Regions from separate parts of the Erwinia sp. L03-1 genome, predicted to be linked through region 1. Evidence: predicted binding sites of a transcription regulator. Region 1 holds the regulator's gene; the other holds the start of a gene.
The links. Region 1 encodes sigma-54, which starts transcription at its own class of promoters, with help from an activator protein. Its sites were predicted from a motif close to GTTGGCACANNTTTCGCTNT; they were not measured.
Positions count from the first base shown of each region.

Region 2: a site for sigma-54 is predicted at 848-867, ahead of AC4PCC_RS16420 (gamma-glutamyltransferase family protein). Genes of this name have one in related genera too.

Region 1 covers NZ_CM178762.1:457,105-464,949, reverse strand. Annotated here, with positions in the region: gene kdsC (3-deoxy-manno-octulosonate-8-phosphatase KdsC) at 1-70, shown strand, start outside; gene lptC (LPS export ABC transporter periplasmic protein LptC) at 67-642, shown strand; gene lptA (lipopolysaccharide ABC transporter substrate-binding protein LptA) at 614-1,162, shown strand; gene lptB (LPS export ABC transporter ATP-binding protein) at 1,162-1,887, shown strand; gene rpoN (RNA polymerase factor sigma-54) at 1,936-3,366, shown strand; gene hpf (ribosome hibernation promoting factor) at 3,389-3,676, shown strand; gene ptsN (PTS IIA-like nitrogen regulatory protein PtsN) at 3,897-4,376, shown strand; gene rapZ (RNase adapter RapZ) at 4,493-5,347, shown strand; gene npr (PTS phosphocarrier protein NPr) at 5,344-5,616, shown strand; gene mtgA (monofunctional biosynthetic peptidoglycan transglycosylase) at 5,682-6,398, opposite strand; gene arcB (aerobic respiration two-component sensor histidine kinase ArcB) at 7,317-7,845, opposite strand, start outside.
Region 2 covers NZ_CM178762.1:3,517,082-3,524,926, reverse strand. Annotated here, with positions in the region: gene AC4PCC_RS16420 (gamma-glutamyltransferase family protein) at 1-813, opposite strand, end outside; gene hpxU (MurR/RpiR family transcriptional regulator HpxU) at 968-1,807, shown strand; gene AC4PCC_RS16410 (transporter substrate-binding domain-containing protein) at 2,098-2,883, shown strand; gene AC4PCC_RS16405 (amino acid ABC transporter permease) at 2,891-3,559, shown strand; gene AC4PCC_RS16400 (amino acid ABC transporter permease) at 3,556-4,212, shown strand; gene AC4PCC_RS16395 (amino acid ABC transporter ATP-binding protein) at 4,193-4,945, shown strand; gene AC4PCC_RS16390 (pyridoxal-phosphate-dependent aminotransferase family protein) at 4,961-6,199, shown strand; gene hpxK (allantoate amidohydrolase) at 6,199-7,467, shown strand; gene uraD (2-oxo-4-hydroxy-4-carboxy-5-ureidoimidazoline decarboxylase) at 7,495-7,845, shown strand, end outside.

The DNA.
Region 1 (7,845 bases):
ACGAGAAATTTGCGATCTGATTTTAATCGCCCAGGACAGATTTGATGAGGCCAAAGGACAGTCTGTATGAGTAAAACAAGGCGTTGGATTACGCTACTGCTGGCCCTGGTGGCTATCGTACTGATCGGCTGGAATATGGCCGATAACGATAAGGGCAATGCCCCGGCGGCGGCAAACGGGCTGGAGCCGACCTATACCAGTGAGACCTCAAATACGGTGGTGTATAACCCCATGGGGGCGCTGAGCTATAAGCTGGTTTCCGATAAGGTGACTTACTTTTCGCAGGATGGCGTGAGCTGGTTTGATAATCCGCTTATGACGACCTATGACGAAAACAAAATCCCAACCTGGTCCGTCAGAGCGGATAAAGCCAAACTGACAAATGATCGGATGCTGTACCTGTATGGTCACGTTGAGGTTAACAGCCTGACGAAAGATGCTCAACTCCAGCGCATCAAGACCGATAATGCCGTGGTCAACCTCGTAACGCAGGATGTTACGTCAGAGGATCAGGTAACGCTTTATGGCAGTAGCTTTAACTCTTCGGGCATGAAGATGCGTGGGAATTTACGGAATAAAACTGCCGAGTTGATTGAAAAGGTCAAAACCTCCTATGAAATTCAAAATGAAAAACAACCTTAAGCTCATCACGCTCAGCTTGCTGCTGGCCGCAAGCCTGCCGGCGTTTGCCCTGACGGGTGACTCCAATCAGCCGGTTAACGTCTCTTCCGAAAACCAGTCGCTGGATATGCAAAGTAACGTCACCACCTTTACCGGGAATGTGGTGGTCACTCAGGGGACCATTAAAATTACCGCGGACAAGGTTGTGGTGACCCGTCCCGGCGGCGACAGTAAAAAAACCATCGTCGATGCCTGGGGCAACCCGGCGACCTTCTACCAGATGCAGGATAACGGCAAACCGGTGAAGGGCCACGCGCAGAAAATGCATTACGAGCTGGCGAAAGACTTCGTTGAGCTGACCGACAACGCCTATCTTGAGCAGCTTGATAGTAATATTAAAGGCGATCGCATCACTTACCTGGTTAAAGAACAGAAAATGCAGGCCTACGGCAGCACCGGTAAACGCGTGACCACCGTACTGGTACCGTCACAGCTTCAGGATAAAGGCACTCCGTCAACCGGACAGAAAAAGAGTAATTAATGGCTACTTTAATTGCGGAAAACCTGGCGAAGGCCTACAAAGGCCGTCGCGTGGTGGAAGATGTCAGCCTGCAGGTTAAATCAGGCGAAATTGTGGGCCTGCTGGGCCCGAACGGCGCGGGTAAGACCACCACCTTCTATATGGTGGTCGGCATTGTGCCCCGCGATGCAGGCCGCATCGTCATTGATGATGAGGATATCAGTATCCTGCCCATGCACGCGCGTGCGCGTCGCGGGATAGGCTATCTGCCTCAGGAAGCCTCCATCTTTCGCCGTCTGAGTGTGTATGACAACCTGATGGCGGTACTGCAAATTCGTGACGATCTGACCACGGAACAGCGTGAAGATCGCGCCAACGAGCTGATGAATGAATTCCACATCGATCACCTGCGCAACAACATCGGCCAGGCGCTGTCCGGTGGTGAACGCCGCCGCGTTGAGATCGCCCGCGCGCTGGCAGCCAATCCAAAGTTCATTCTGCTGGATGAGCCCTTTGCCGGTGTCGATCCGATTTCCGTTATTGATATCAAAAAGATCATCGAACATCTGCGCGACAGCGGTCTGGGCGTGCTGATCACTGACCACAACGTTCGCGAAACGCTGGCCGTTTGTGAACGCGCCTATATCGTCAGTCAGGGCCATCTGATTGCTCACGGTTCCCCGGAAGAAATCCTGGCAGATGAACAGGTTAAACGCGTCTATTTGGGAGAAGAGTTCAGACTCTGATAAGGTGTTCAGACCGGGTAAAATTTTTGAGGAATTACTATCCTGAATATGAAGCAAGGTTTGCAACTCAGGCTTAGCCAACAGCTTGCCATGACGCCACAGCTGCAACAGGCCATTCGTCTGCTGCAGCTCTCTACGCTTGAACTACAGCAGGAAATACAGCTGGCGCTGGAAAGTAATCCGTTGCTTGAGCAAACCGACATTCATGAGGAAGTTGACGCTCAGGAGTATGAGGAGAAAGAAGCGCTGGATACACGGGAGGCGCTTGAGCAGAAGGATATGCCAGAGGAGCTTCCGCTCGATGCCACCTGGGATGAGATCTATACCGCAGGCACTCCCTCTGGCACCGGGTCCGACTATCATGATGATGAACTGCCGGTCTATCAGGGGGAAACCACCCAGTCGCTTCAGGATTACCTGATGTGGCAGGTTGAACTGACACCCTTTAGCGAAACCGACCGCGCCATTGCCACTTCGATTATTGATGCGGTTGATCCCACCGGATATCTGACGGTGACGCTGGATGATATTCAGGAAAGCATGGGCAATGACGATGTCACCATGGAAGAGGTCGAAGCCGTGTTGAAACGGGTGCAGCGCTTCGATCCCGTTGGCGTCTGCGCGCGCGATCTTCGCGACTGCCTGCTGGTTCAGCTTTCCCAGTTTCCCGATACGCCCTTCCTGAAGGAAGCCCGTCTGATCGTCAGTGAACATCTTGATTTGCTGGCGAATCACGATTTTCGCAGCCTGATGCGCGTCACCCGGCTGAAGGAAGAGGTGCTGAAAAGCGCGATGCAGCTGATTCAGTCTCTCGATCCGCGTCCGGGCCAGTCGGTCAATACCGGCGAGCCCGAGTACGTCATTCCCGATGTACTAGTGCGTAAAGTCGGTCAGCGCTGGAGGGTGGAACTCAACGCAGACAGCGTGCCGCGCCTTAAAATCAATCAGCACTATGTTTCGCTGGGCAGCGCTAATCGCAGCGACAGCGACAGCCAGTTTATCCGCAGTAATCTTCAGGAAGCGAAATGGCTAATCAAAAGTCTTGAGAGCCGTAATGATACGCTGCTGAAGGTCACCTGCTGTATCGTTGAACAGCAGCAGGCTTTTTTTGAACAGGGCGAAGAGTTTATGCGCCCGATGGTGCTGGCAGATATCGCGACCGCCGTTGATATGCATGAATCAACCATTTCACGCGTGACCACCCAAAAGTATCTGCACAGCCCACGAGGGATCTTTGAACTCAAATATTTTTTCTCCAGCCATGTGAACACCGAAGGCGGAGGCGAAGCCTCCTCAACGGCAATCCGCGCGCTGGTGAAAAAATTAATCTCGACGGAGAATCCCGTCAAACCTCTTAGCGACAGTAAGCTGACCACCCTGCTCTCCGATCAGGGGATCATGGTAGCCCGCCGTACCGTCGCGAAGTACCGAGAGTCTTTATCCATCCCGCCTTCGAATCAGCGTAAGCAACTGGTCTGAACGAACAGATAAGGAAGAAAGCATGCAACTCAATATCACTGGGCTAAATGTTGAAATCACCGATCCCCTGCGCGAATTTGTTACCACCAAATTTGCTAAGCTGGAGCACTATTTCGACCGGATTAATCAGGTTTATATTGTTCTTAAAGTCGAAAAGGTTACGCAGATAGCCGATGCGACCCTGCATGTGAACGGCGGTGAGTTGCATGCCACCTCGGAAGAAAAAGATATGTACGCGGCGATTGACGGCTTAGTAGATAAGCTCACTCGCCAACTCAATAAACATAAAGATAAGTTAAAACAACACTAAATTCACTCAGGCATTGATTCTTTTTTCGCCACCCTTATGTAGAGTAAGAACGTGACGTAAGATTGACCGGCCCGTACTCTGATTATGGGGTACGGGCTGTTTGATCATTAAGGCATGCTGTAGTCGGTCGGGCGTTTTCGATACATCGCTAACCTGTGCTCAGTGATGCAAAAGATGACACCTTTTGCCAGGCGGAAGTGAACAAGTAAGTGAACCCATTATGAACAATGACTTAACACTGGAACTGAGCACTGTACTAAGCCTCTCCTGCACCCGAAGCGGCGTACACTGTCAGAGTAAAAAGCGGGCGCTGGAGATTATCAGCGAGCTGGCGGCTAAGCAGCTGAACCTGCCACACCAGACCATCTTTGAGGCTATCCTTACGCGTGAACGTATGGGAAGTACCGGGATTGGCAACGGTATCGCCATCCCGCACGGCAAGCTGGTGGAAGACACCCTGCGCGCGGTAGGCGTCTTTATCCGGCTCGATCAGCCCATCGCCTTTGATGCCATTGATAATCAGCCAGTGGATCTGCTTTTTGCCCTGCTTGTTCCGGCTGACCAGTGTAAGACGCATCTGCATACCCTTTCTCTGGTAGCCCGACGTCTGGCGGATAAAACGATTTGCCGCCGCCTTCGCGCGGCCCAGACTGACGAAGAGCTGTATGAGATCATGGCAGAGGGCCATGAGGAGACCTAGCTTGCATGCAGCTGATGTCCGTCGGCTGATTGGATGAATGTTGTGAGGGCTGAAAGGAGACGAATGTCCGGCGCGACACCTCTCTTTCAGTCAGCGGCAAATCAGGAGAAAACGTCATGGTGCTGATGATTGTCAGCGGTCGATCCGGTTCCGGTAAGTCCGTCGCGCTGCGCGCGCTGGAAGATATGGGCTTTTACTGCGTGGATAATCTGCCCGTGGTCCTGCTACCGGAACTGGCGAAGTCTCTCGCCGACCGCAATATGTCAGCGGCGGTCAGTATTGATGTACGCAATATGCCTGAATCGCCGGAAGTGTTCGAAAAGGCGCTAACCAGTCTGCCCGAGAGCTTTTCGCCGCAGCTGCTGTTTCTGGATGCCGATCGCAATACCTTAATTCGCCGCTACAGCGATACGCGACGACTGCATCCGCTCTCCAGTAAGAACCTCTCCCTTGAGAGCGCCATAGACGAAGAGAGCGACCTGCTGGAGCCGCTACGCTCGCGCGCTGACCTGATTGTGGATACGTCCGAGATGTCCGTGCATGAGCTGGCAGAGATGCTGCGTACGCGCCTGCTGGGCAAGCGCGAACGCGAGCTGACCATGGTGTTTGAATCCTTTGGCTTCAAACACGGTATTCCCATTGATGCCGATTACGTTTTTGACGTGCGCTTTCTGCCGAACCCGCACTGGGATCCCAAGCTGCGCCCTATGACCGGGCTGGATCGTCCGGTTGCGGCGTTTCTTGACCGCCATACCGAAGTACACAATTTTATTTACCAGACCCGTAGCTATCTGGAACTGTGGCTACCGATGCTGGAAACCAACAACCGCAGCTACCTGACCGTGGCGATTGGCTGTACCGGCGGTAAGCATCGCTCGGTCTACATTGCCGAACAGCTGGCTGATTATTTCCGCTCGCGCGGCAAAAACGTTCAGTCACGCCATCGCACGCTGGAAAAACGCAAATCATGACCGTCAGACAAACCGTTGAAATTAAAAATAAGCTGGGCATGCATGCCCGCCCGGCGATGAAGCTCTTTGAGCTGGTGCAGAGCTTTGATGCGGAAGTGCTCCTGCGTAACGAAACGGGCACCGAAGCCGAAGCAAGCAGCGTTATCGCCCTGCTGATGTTGGATTCTGCCAAGGGACGGCAAATTGAAATCGAAGCCACCGGCCCGCAGGAGGTGCAGGCGCTGGCGGCCGTTATTGAGCTTTTTGACGCAGGTTTCGACGAGGATTGACCCTTTTGGCAGAGTCCTCTTAATGGGCGGAAAAGTCCTTTCACGCCCATTAAGATCGGATACAGTTACAGCTTCTGCTGCCGGATAAACTCCTCTCCCCCTAGCTGACGCATCTGCCGCAGGATCCACTGCTGACGCTGAAGGATATAGCCTGAAGGATGGTCAGCCCGAAAGCGTATTGGGTTAGGCAGCACGGCGGCAAGAAGCGCCGCTTCTGACATGGTCAGACGGCTCGCAGGCTTGTGGAAGTAACGCTGGGACGCCGCTTCCACACCAAAAACGCCCTCGCCAAACTCCGCTACGTTCAGATAGACCGTAATAATCCTTCTTTTCGACCAAACTGTTTCAATACCCACGGTGAGCATCGCCTCTAACCCCTTCCGCAACCAGCTACGTCCATCCCACAGAAAGAGATTCTTAGCCGTCTGCTGAGACAGGGTAGATGCCCCTCTCATATGACTGCTTTCACTGTCCAGCACGGACTGAATGGCCTGCACGTCGAAGCCCCAGTGGGTGGGAAAGGTCTGATCCTCGGAGGCGATGACCGCCAGAGGCATCCAGGAGGAGACTTCATTTCTGGAAACCCATTCGGAGTGGGCAACATAGCCAAAGTCGCCGCTTAGCCAGGCACTTACCTGCCGCTCCGCCATCACGGCGGAAAAGGGGACGGGTAAAAAAGAGAACAATAAAATTCCCGCTATCCAGGCGCCAAAAACAGTCAATAAAATACGGGTAAGCCATAATCTGCCGCGCCGGGCAATCGATCGTTTTCGCTGGCTCATAAAATTAACTCCAATTCTGTCTTATCTATTTTAGTAAAAAACCTTAGTTCAAGCCGTAACGCGAAGGCGTAATCCACTTTACTTTCCCGTAGGATATTTGAGTCTTAATTCGCCTCTTTGTAGGACTTTATCCGAAAATGCCCCAGCGGCTTCAACCACTTCCGCACAAAAGGAATCGGTTCCATGCGCCAGAATTGTGCATCCTGGGCTGCCTGTAATCGAAATAAGTATGGCTAATGCTTAAAAATAAAACATTAATTTTACTTAACACTTTAATCCTTAAGCTTTGCTAATTCGTGCTAATCCTTATCCGCATCAGGCATAAGCATTAACAATTGCCCCGTTGTCCCGGTGGCATGGCCCAGCCAATTTTGTTAAGATAATTCGACAGCTAGCCCGTTTTTAATCGCTAAAATCTTACTCTTAAGTTTTGAAAAGTTTCCTGCTCTTCTGATAATAGGCCGAGACCTGCATCTCATAAAAAATAAGATTTACAGCCAGTTAAATATTTATCAGGCGATTGATTTTTTTTTAGCAACGGTGCTAGCGCTCGTACAGGGTCTGGGATAGAGGATGTAAATCAATTCCACACAAAAACTGCCACAAACGTTCAAATTTACATCAATAAGGCGTTAAAATTCATTCCAGGCTTGACTGTATCATCAAATTAATGTTTCCTGTCTGCAAACGCCGCTCCACTTCACAGATTTTAATGAATCTGGTAACATGTGATGTAGGATTTGCTACAGTAGTTGCTAAGTATGATGCAAGATTTAGTTATACCAGTAACGAACCGTTGTAACGTAGCGTTTTAACCAATACCGCGCCTGTGCTTAATACTCTTACTTTTAGAATTGCGCAGGTTACCCTTTTCCCTGGTGTTGGCGCAGTATTCGCGCACCCCGGCTTCGGTCGGGGTCATTTTTTTTCAAGACTACTCACCCATTCCCGTAATACTTCAACGTCGTGCCGCCACTCAAGCTTCAGCTCGTCCACCCACTCCTGTACGTTGTCCCACCAGGCTGGCAGTTCCGGGCTTTGAATCTGTTTGGCAATATGCTGTAAATGAACCAGGCCTACCGATCCCGCAGCGCCTTTGATCTTATGTCCTTCCTCGGCAATGCCTTTTTGATCCCGCGCCATCATGTTTGAGTCCAGCACCGCCAGATAGCCCGGCATCATTTGCTCGAACATCTCAAGGCTTTGAACAATAAGCTGTGGGCCTACCAGTTCAATGTATTGTTGCAGCATATCGATATCCAGCAAAGCCAGCTTTTTCTCGTCCACGACACTCTCCTGTCGGTCTTCATCAGCCGTCTGCTGCTGCTGAGAATCCCAGTATTTTTGAATGATGGCCGTCAGGGCAGGTACGGCCAGCGGTTTACTTAAGACATCATCCATACCCGCATCCAGGTAATCTTTTTTGTCCTTAAGCACATTGGCGGTC
Region 2 (7,845 bases), 1.8 Mb from region 1:
ATCCAGCCGATCGGTGATGCCCAAAATGGCCAGCGAAACCAGCCCCTGGGTGGGGGGCGTCATATTGAAAATGTCGCCGGACTGATGGCGGAGACGCAGCGGCGCGCGCCGCTTCGCCCGATGATTATTCAGGTCTTCCAGGGTGATCGGCATGCCCAGGCGGGACATCTCTCCCGCCATATGGTTTGCCAGCGGGCCGCGATAGAAGCTCTCCAGCCCCTGTTCGGTCAGTATGCTGAGGGTGTTCGCCAGCGCCGGTTGAGTAAAGCGGCTGCCCGCTTCAGGCACCTCGCCATCGGGCAGAAAGGTGGCGGCAAAACCGGGCTGATCGGCCAGCTCATGATATTTAGACCGGGTGGCATCGGCCTGAGAACCTGTTACCGGAATGCCGTCTGCGGCATAGCGAATAGCATCGGCCAGCAGGCGGGAGAGGGGCAGGGCTGCGCCGCCCATCCCGGCAGAGACGTTTAGCGCTTCGGACCAGCCGCTGACGGTGCCGGCCACGGTCAGCGCCGCCCTGGGTCCGCGGTGCGGGATAGCCTGCGCCGGTTCATAAAAGGCCAGGCTGGCGAGGGATCCGGCCGCGCCGCTGGCATCAATGGCAATCGGGTCGCCCTTTGGCGGCACGATCAGCCAGAAGCCATCGCCCCCCAGTCCGTTCATATGCGGATAGACCACCGCAATGGTGGCCGCAGCCGCGACCATCGCTTCAATGGCGTTGCCGCCATCGCGCAATACGGCCAGCGCACTTTCGCTGGCGAGGTGGTGAGGGGCGACGGCCATGCCGAGCGGGGCGATATGACTCTGAATCATTTCAGTCTCTTTTTATCGGGTACATAAATGAAGTAAAGCAAGAGATGTTCCAGGTTGCCGCCGGCAATGTTTCGCTGCCGAAAAATTTTTCTCCTCAAGGGCGATAATATTTGGTTATGCTGGGAAAAATGAAACGAAAGTTACAAGGTAAGCGATGAAACAGCTTGATGAGCGCCTGAAAAGTCACTATCCCCAGCTCTCCCCGCAGGAGCAGCGGGTCGCGGATTTCGTTTTCGATCATTTCGACGATCTGATCGGCTATAACAGCGCAGAGCTGGCGCGGCTCAGCGGCGTCTCAAAGGCGACCGTCAGCCGCCTGTTTAAGCGGCTGGGCTACGAGAAATACAAGGATATGCGTGACGAGCTGCGTACTCTGCGCCAGAGTGGAATGCCCCTGACCGACAACCGCGATGCGGTTCAGGGCAACACGCTGCTCTCCCGACACTACAAGCAGGAAATGGCCAATCTGACGCAGTGGGTTAGCGCGATTGATCCCGGGCAGTTTGGCGAAGTGGTGCAGCAGCTCGCCCGCTGTAAACGCATATTTATCATTGGGATGCGCAACGCTTATCCGGTCGCGCTGCACTTTCGTCAGCAGCTCCAGCAGGCCAGAGGCGGTGTGATGGTACTGCCGCAGCCGGGACAAACGCTGGCAGAGGAGCTGGTGGAGATGACGCCGGATGATACGGTGGTGGTGCTGGCGTTTCGCCGACGTCCGCGCATTATCAAACCCCTGATGCTTGCGTTACAGGGCCGCGATATTCCCACGCTGGTCATCTGCGAGCCGCAGGCACAGGCGGTTATCGCGCTGGCCCGCTGGCAGCTGTGCACCCCGCTGGACAGCGTCTCCGCCTTTGACAGCTATGCTTCGGCAAACAGCCTGATTAACCTGCTTGCCAATGCGCTGCTGCATGAATCACTCAGCGAAGGACGGCAGCGGATCCATCATATTGCCGATCTCTACGGGCAGCTTGACGAGCTGGAGCGGCGCTAGTGGGGCACTGTTTTGGTGCTCTGCCTCTTTATGGGGCGCTTCCCCGCATCACTCTTTATCTCCCTGATCTGCGACGAGTGCGCTAAAGAAATGCCTCTCACGGCTGTAACCCGGTCATAACCTCTTAAATTTCGAATAAATCGCGCTTTTCTGCTGCTACTGCTCCGCGCTCTTCTGGCGGAGCAGTAGCGAAAAGTAATTATCTGTCGCGCCCGATGATGGCACATTAGTTGCAAATAAATTCTTTAAGAATCTTTCGTTTCATGTTTTATTAACCGGGGTAGATAAGAATGAAGAGAGCATTTTTGGCAGTGTTGGGCGCAGCTTTGATGTTGACTCAGGTCACCCAGGCAAGGGCGGATCGGCTACAGGATATTGAAAAAAGAGGCGTTATACGCATTGCCGTGCCGCAGGACTTCCCGCCGTTCGGCTCGGTAGGGACTGACCTTCAGCCGCAGGGTTACGACATTGATATGGCCACGTACCTGGCGAAGCAGATGAAACTTAAGTTGCAGCTGGTGCCGGTCTCCAGTGCCAACCGCGTGCCTTACCTGCAAACCGATAAGGTCGATCTGGTGATCTCCAGCCTGGGGAAAAATCCGGAGCGGGAAAAGGTTATCGCGTTTAGCCGCGCCTATGCGCCATTTTTCCTCGGCGTGTTTGGTCCAAAAGAGGATGACCTTAAGAGCGCGGCCGGGCTGGCCGGTAAATCCATCGGCGTGACGCGCGGGGCGGTTGAGGACATGGTGCTGAGCGATATCGCGCCGAAGAACGCGCAGCTGAAGCGGTATGAGGACAATAACACCACGCTCTCTGCTTACCTGTCGGGCCAGGTGCAGTACGTGGCGACCGGCAACCTGGTGGTCGCCGCCATCACGCGTCAAAACCCCGGTAAGGCGCCGGTCACCAAATTTATGCTAAAGGACTCGCCGTGCTTTATCGGTATGCGTAAGGACGAACCCGCCCTTAAGGCGAAGGTGGATGCGCTTATCGCCCAGGCGCTGGCGGACAAAACGCTCAACGGCCTGTCGCAGCAGTGGCTGAAAGCACCGCTTCCGGCCGATTTCGGCGCCTGAGGGAGCAATGATGGGACAACTTAATTTCCCTGCGCTGTGGCCCTTCTGGCCTGAACTGCTGGCCGGACTTTGGGTTACCGTCCAGCTGACGGTGCTGGCCACCGTGGGCGGGGTGGGGCTGGGGATCCTGGGCGCCGCGCTGCGTAGCGGCAGGCCCACGCTGCTCAGCCGCCTGTGGGGTGGCTACGTAGAGCTGATCCGCAACACGCCGTTTGTGGTTCAGCTGTTCTTTATTGTTTTTGGCCTGCCGAATCTGGGGTTGAAAATGACCGCGGGCGAGGCGGCGCTGCTGGCGATGCTGATTAACCTCGGGGCCTACAGCACGGAAATTATTCGCGCCGGGATCCAGGTCACCCCGCAGGGGCAGTGGGAAGCCGGGCGCGTGCTGGGGCTAAGCCGCAGCCAGACGTTTCTTCGGGTGGTGCTGCCGCCCGCGCTACAGCGCATTTATCCGGCGCTGGTCAGCCAGTGCATTATCGTGATGCTGGGGTCGTCGGTGGTATCGCAGGTTTCGTATGAGGAACTGACCTTTGCCGCCAGCCTGATCCAGTCGCGGACCTTTTTAAGTTTTGAGGTCTATCTGGTGACCACGCTGATTTATCTTGCGCTGTCGGTGGCGATGCGGCAGCTGCTGCTGGCCGCCGGGCGTAAATGGCTGAGAGGAGCGCAGAGATGACCACTTTTACCGACTGGGATATTGTTCGCAATCTGCTGCTGGCCGCACGCTGGACCCTGCTGCTGTCGCTGACCGCCTTTTTCGGCGGCACGGTGGTGGCGCTGCCGCTGGTACTGGTTCGCCTCAGTCGCCGACGCTGGCCGACGCGGCTGGTGCGCTGTTACAGCGAACTTTTTCAGGGGACGCCGCTGCTGATGCAGCTGTTTCTGGCCTTTTTCGGCGTGGCGCTGTTTGGCATTGACGTCTCGCCCTGGACCGCCGCCTCGCTGGCGCTGACGCTCTATACCAGCGCCTTTCTGGTGGATATCTGGCACGGGAGCATCAGCGCGCTGCCGAAAGGGCAGTGGGAAGCCTCACGCTGCCTGGGACTGAATACCGGGCAGACGCTCTGGCGGGTGGTGCTGCCGCAGGCGCTGCGCATCGGCATTGCCCCCACCGTGGGCTTTGCCGTACAGGTGGTGAAAGGCACCGCGCTGGCGTCGATTATCGGCTTTGTCGAACTAACCAAAGCCGGCACCATCCTGAATAACGTGACCTATCAACCTTTTAAAGTGTTCGGGCTGGTGGCGCTGGGCTACTTCCTGATGTGTTATCCGCTGTCCCGCTACAGCCAGTATCTGGAGAAGAAATTCAATGCCGCTCATCACCATTAATCAGGTACAGAAATACTACGGTGATAACCACGTCCTTAGGGGTGTGGATCTCGACGTCGATATGGGCGAAGTGATCTCGATTATTGGCCGCAGCGGCTCCGGCAAAAGCACCCTGCTGCGCTGTATGAATGGCCTTGAAGCCTATCAGGAGGGCAGCATCAAGCTGGGCGGTATGACCATCACCCACCGCGACTCGCAGGCGCGCGAGATCGGCCGATCGGTCGGCATGGTTTTCCAGAACTTCAATCTGTTCCCGCACATGACCGCGCTGGAAAACGTCATGCTGGCGCCGCGCCGCGTGCTGAAAAAGAGCGAAGCCGCGTGTCGCACGCTGGCGGCGCAGATGCTGGAAAAGGTCGGGCTCGGCGACCGGATGAACTACTACCCGGCAAACCTCTCTGGCGGACAGCAGCAGCGGGTGGCGATTGCGCGTGCGCTGGCGATGTCGCCAAAGGTGCTGCTGTGCGACGAAATTACCTCTGCGCTCGATCCCGAGCTGGTCGGCGAGGTGTTAAAGGTGCTTGAGCAGCTGGCCCGCGAGGGCATGACCCTGATTCTGGTCACTCACGAAATGAACTTCGCCCGGGAAGTGGGCGATCGCGTGGTGTTTATGCATCAGGGCCGCGTCTGGGAGCAGGGAGACAGCAGGACGGTATTTGCCAACCCGCAGACCCAGGAACTGAAACAGTTTATCTCGTCCGTGCGCGGCCTCGGCCAGGCGCAGGGCGACTGACAAAGGAGAGAACAGATGGAATTAAGCCACTACCCGCAGATTAACCCGCCCCCGCGCCTGCTGATGGGCCCCGGCCCGATCAATGCCGACCCCCGCGTGCTGCGCGCGATGTCCAGCCAGCTGCTCGGCCAGTATGACCCGGCGATGACCCATTACATGAACGAGGTGATGGCGCTGTATCGCGGCGTGTTTCGCACCGAAAACCGCTGGACGCTGCTGATTGACGGTACTTCCCGCGCCGGGATCGAGGCGATTTTACTGTCGTCGATCCGCCCCGGCGACAAAGTGCTGGTGTCGGTATTCGGTCGCTTTGGTCATCTGCTGTGTGAAATTGCCCGCCGCTGCCGCGCGGAGGTGCACACCATCGAGGTGCCCTGGGGCGAGGTCTTTACGCCGGACAGGATCGAGGACGCGATCAAAGCCGTGCGCCCGCGCCTGCTGCTGACCGTGCAGGGCGATACCTCCACGACGATGCTTCAGCCGCTGAACGAGCTGGGTGCCATCTGTAAAAAGTATGGCGTGCTGTTCTACACCGATGCCACCGCGTCGCTGGCCGGTAACGTGCTGGAAACCGATGCCTGGGGGCTGGACGCGGTCTCCGCCGGGATGCAGAAGTGCCTTGGCGGTCCGTCAGGCACCTCGCCTGTCACCCTCAGCCCGCAAATGGAGGCGGCGATCCGCCGGCGTAAATGCGTGGAGCAGGGGATCCGCACCGCCGATCACCAGCAGGGTGAAGAGGAGATGATCTGGTCGAACTATTTCGATCTCGGCATGATCATGGACTACTGGGGACCGGAGCGGCTGAATCACCATACTGAGGCCACCAGCGCACTGTTCGGCGCACGCGAATGCGCCCGGGTGATTCTGGAAGAGGGGCTGGAAAAGGGGATTGCCCGCCACCAGCTGCACGGCGATGCGCTGCTGAAAGGCATTCAGGGTATGGGGCTGGAGGTCTTTGGCGATCTGCAACATAAGATGAGCAACGTGCTGGGGGTGGTGATTCCAAAGGGGATCAACGGCGACCAGGTGCGCCATCTGATGCTGGAGGATTTTGGCATTGAAATCGGCACCTCGTTTGGCCCGCTGCACGGCAAGGTGTGGCGTATTGGCACCATGGGCTACAACGCGCGCAAAGCGTGCGTGATGACCACCCTGAGCGCGCTGGAGTCGGTGCTGACGCATCTTGGCTACCAAACGACCCAGGGCGCGGCCATGCAGTCGGCGTGGGATCGCTATGCGCAGGAGAACGGCTGATGAGTGATTGCCAGATGAGCGAAGCCAGCGCCACGCTGGCCGCTGCACGGGTGATGGCACGCTGTGACGTACTGGCTGAAATCAGTGAAACGGCAGGCGCCCTGACCCGCGTCTATCTGTCGCCCGAGCATCTGCGCGCCAATGCGCAGGTGGGGGCATGGATGGCAGCGGCGGGCATGCGCGTCTGGCAGGACAGCGTCGGCAATATCTGCGGTCGCTACGAGGGACAAAGCGCAGACGCGCCTGCGCTGCTGCTGGGGTCGCATCTTGATACCGTGCGTAATGCCGGTCGCTACGATGGCATGCTGGGCGTCCTGACGGCAATAGAAGTTGTGCAGGCGCTGCATCAGCAAAACCAGCGTCTGCCGCTGGCGATTGAGGTGACAGGCTTTGGTGATGAGGAAGGCACGCGGTTTGGCATTACGCTGCTGGGGAGCCGGGGGCTGACCGGCCGCTGGCCGGAGAGCTGGGTTAACCATCCTGATGCTAACGGAGTCACGGTGGCGCAGGCGATGGCTCAGGTCGGCCTGGACGGGGCCGCGGTGCAGAACGCCGCGCGCAGGGCAGAGGATATCGCTGCCTATCTCGAACTGCATATTGAACAGGGGCCATGCCTGGAGCAGGCAGGCCTTGCGCTGGGGGTCGTGACCGCCATCAACGGTGCCCGTCGTCTGAACTGCCGGTTTACCGGCGAGGCGGGCCATGCCGGAACGGTGCCGATGACGCACCGTAAGGATGCGCTGGCCGCCGCCGCCGGATGGATGGTATTTATTGAACAGGCCACGCAAAAACGCCATCCGCAGCTGGTCGCCACCGTCGGTACGCTACAGTGCCAGCCGGGCGCGGTAAACGTTATTCCCGGCGAGGTTCAGCTGACGCTGGACGTACGCGGGCCGGACGATCGGGCGCTGGCCGAGCTGCTGGCGGAATTACTGCACGAGGGTGAAGCGATTGCGCTGCGCCGTGGGCTGACCTTCAGCGCCGATGAGTATTATCACATCCCGGCGACGGGCTGCGATGAGAAACTCCAGGCGGCGCTGAGCCTCGCTGTGGATCGGGTTCAGGGTCGCAGCCTGTCGCTGCCCAGCGGCGCGGGCCATGATGCAATCGCCATCGCGGAGCGCTGGCCGGTGGGAATGCTGTTCGTGCGTAACGACCGGGGGATCAGCCACCATCCGGCGGAATCGGTGATGGAAAGCGACGTGGCGCTGGCGCTTCAGGCGTATCAGCAGGCCGTATGCAATGTGGCGCTATCATTAAGTGAGTAACGGGATGGGCAGGTTTAGAGGAATCTTATGACGCTGGAATATTTTAATCAGGCGACGGCTGATGAGGCTAAAAACCAGATTGCACACTGCGTGGCGCTGGAGGCGTGGGCCGCCGCACTGGTCGCGGCCCGCCCCTTTGCCTCGCTGGACGATTTACTCAGGGCCGGAAGCGAGCTGGCCCGTCGCTGGGATGAGCAGGCGTTAAGCCTTGCGCTCTCTGCGCATCCGCGCATTGGCGAAAATGCCTCGGGGAATAGCAAAGAGGCGAGGTTGTCCAGAGGTGAGCAGCAGCAGGTCAGCCGCGAGGATAGTGAACTCCGGCAGGCGCTGCGGGCAGGGAACATGGCCTATGAGCAGCGTTTCGCACAGGTATTTTTA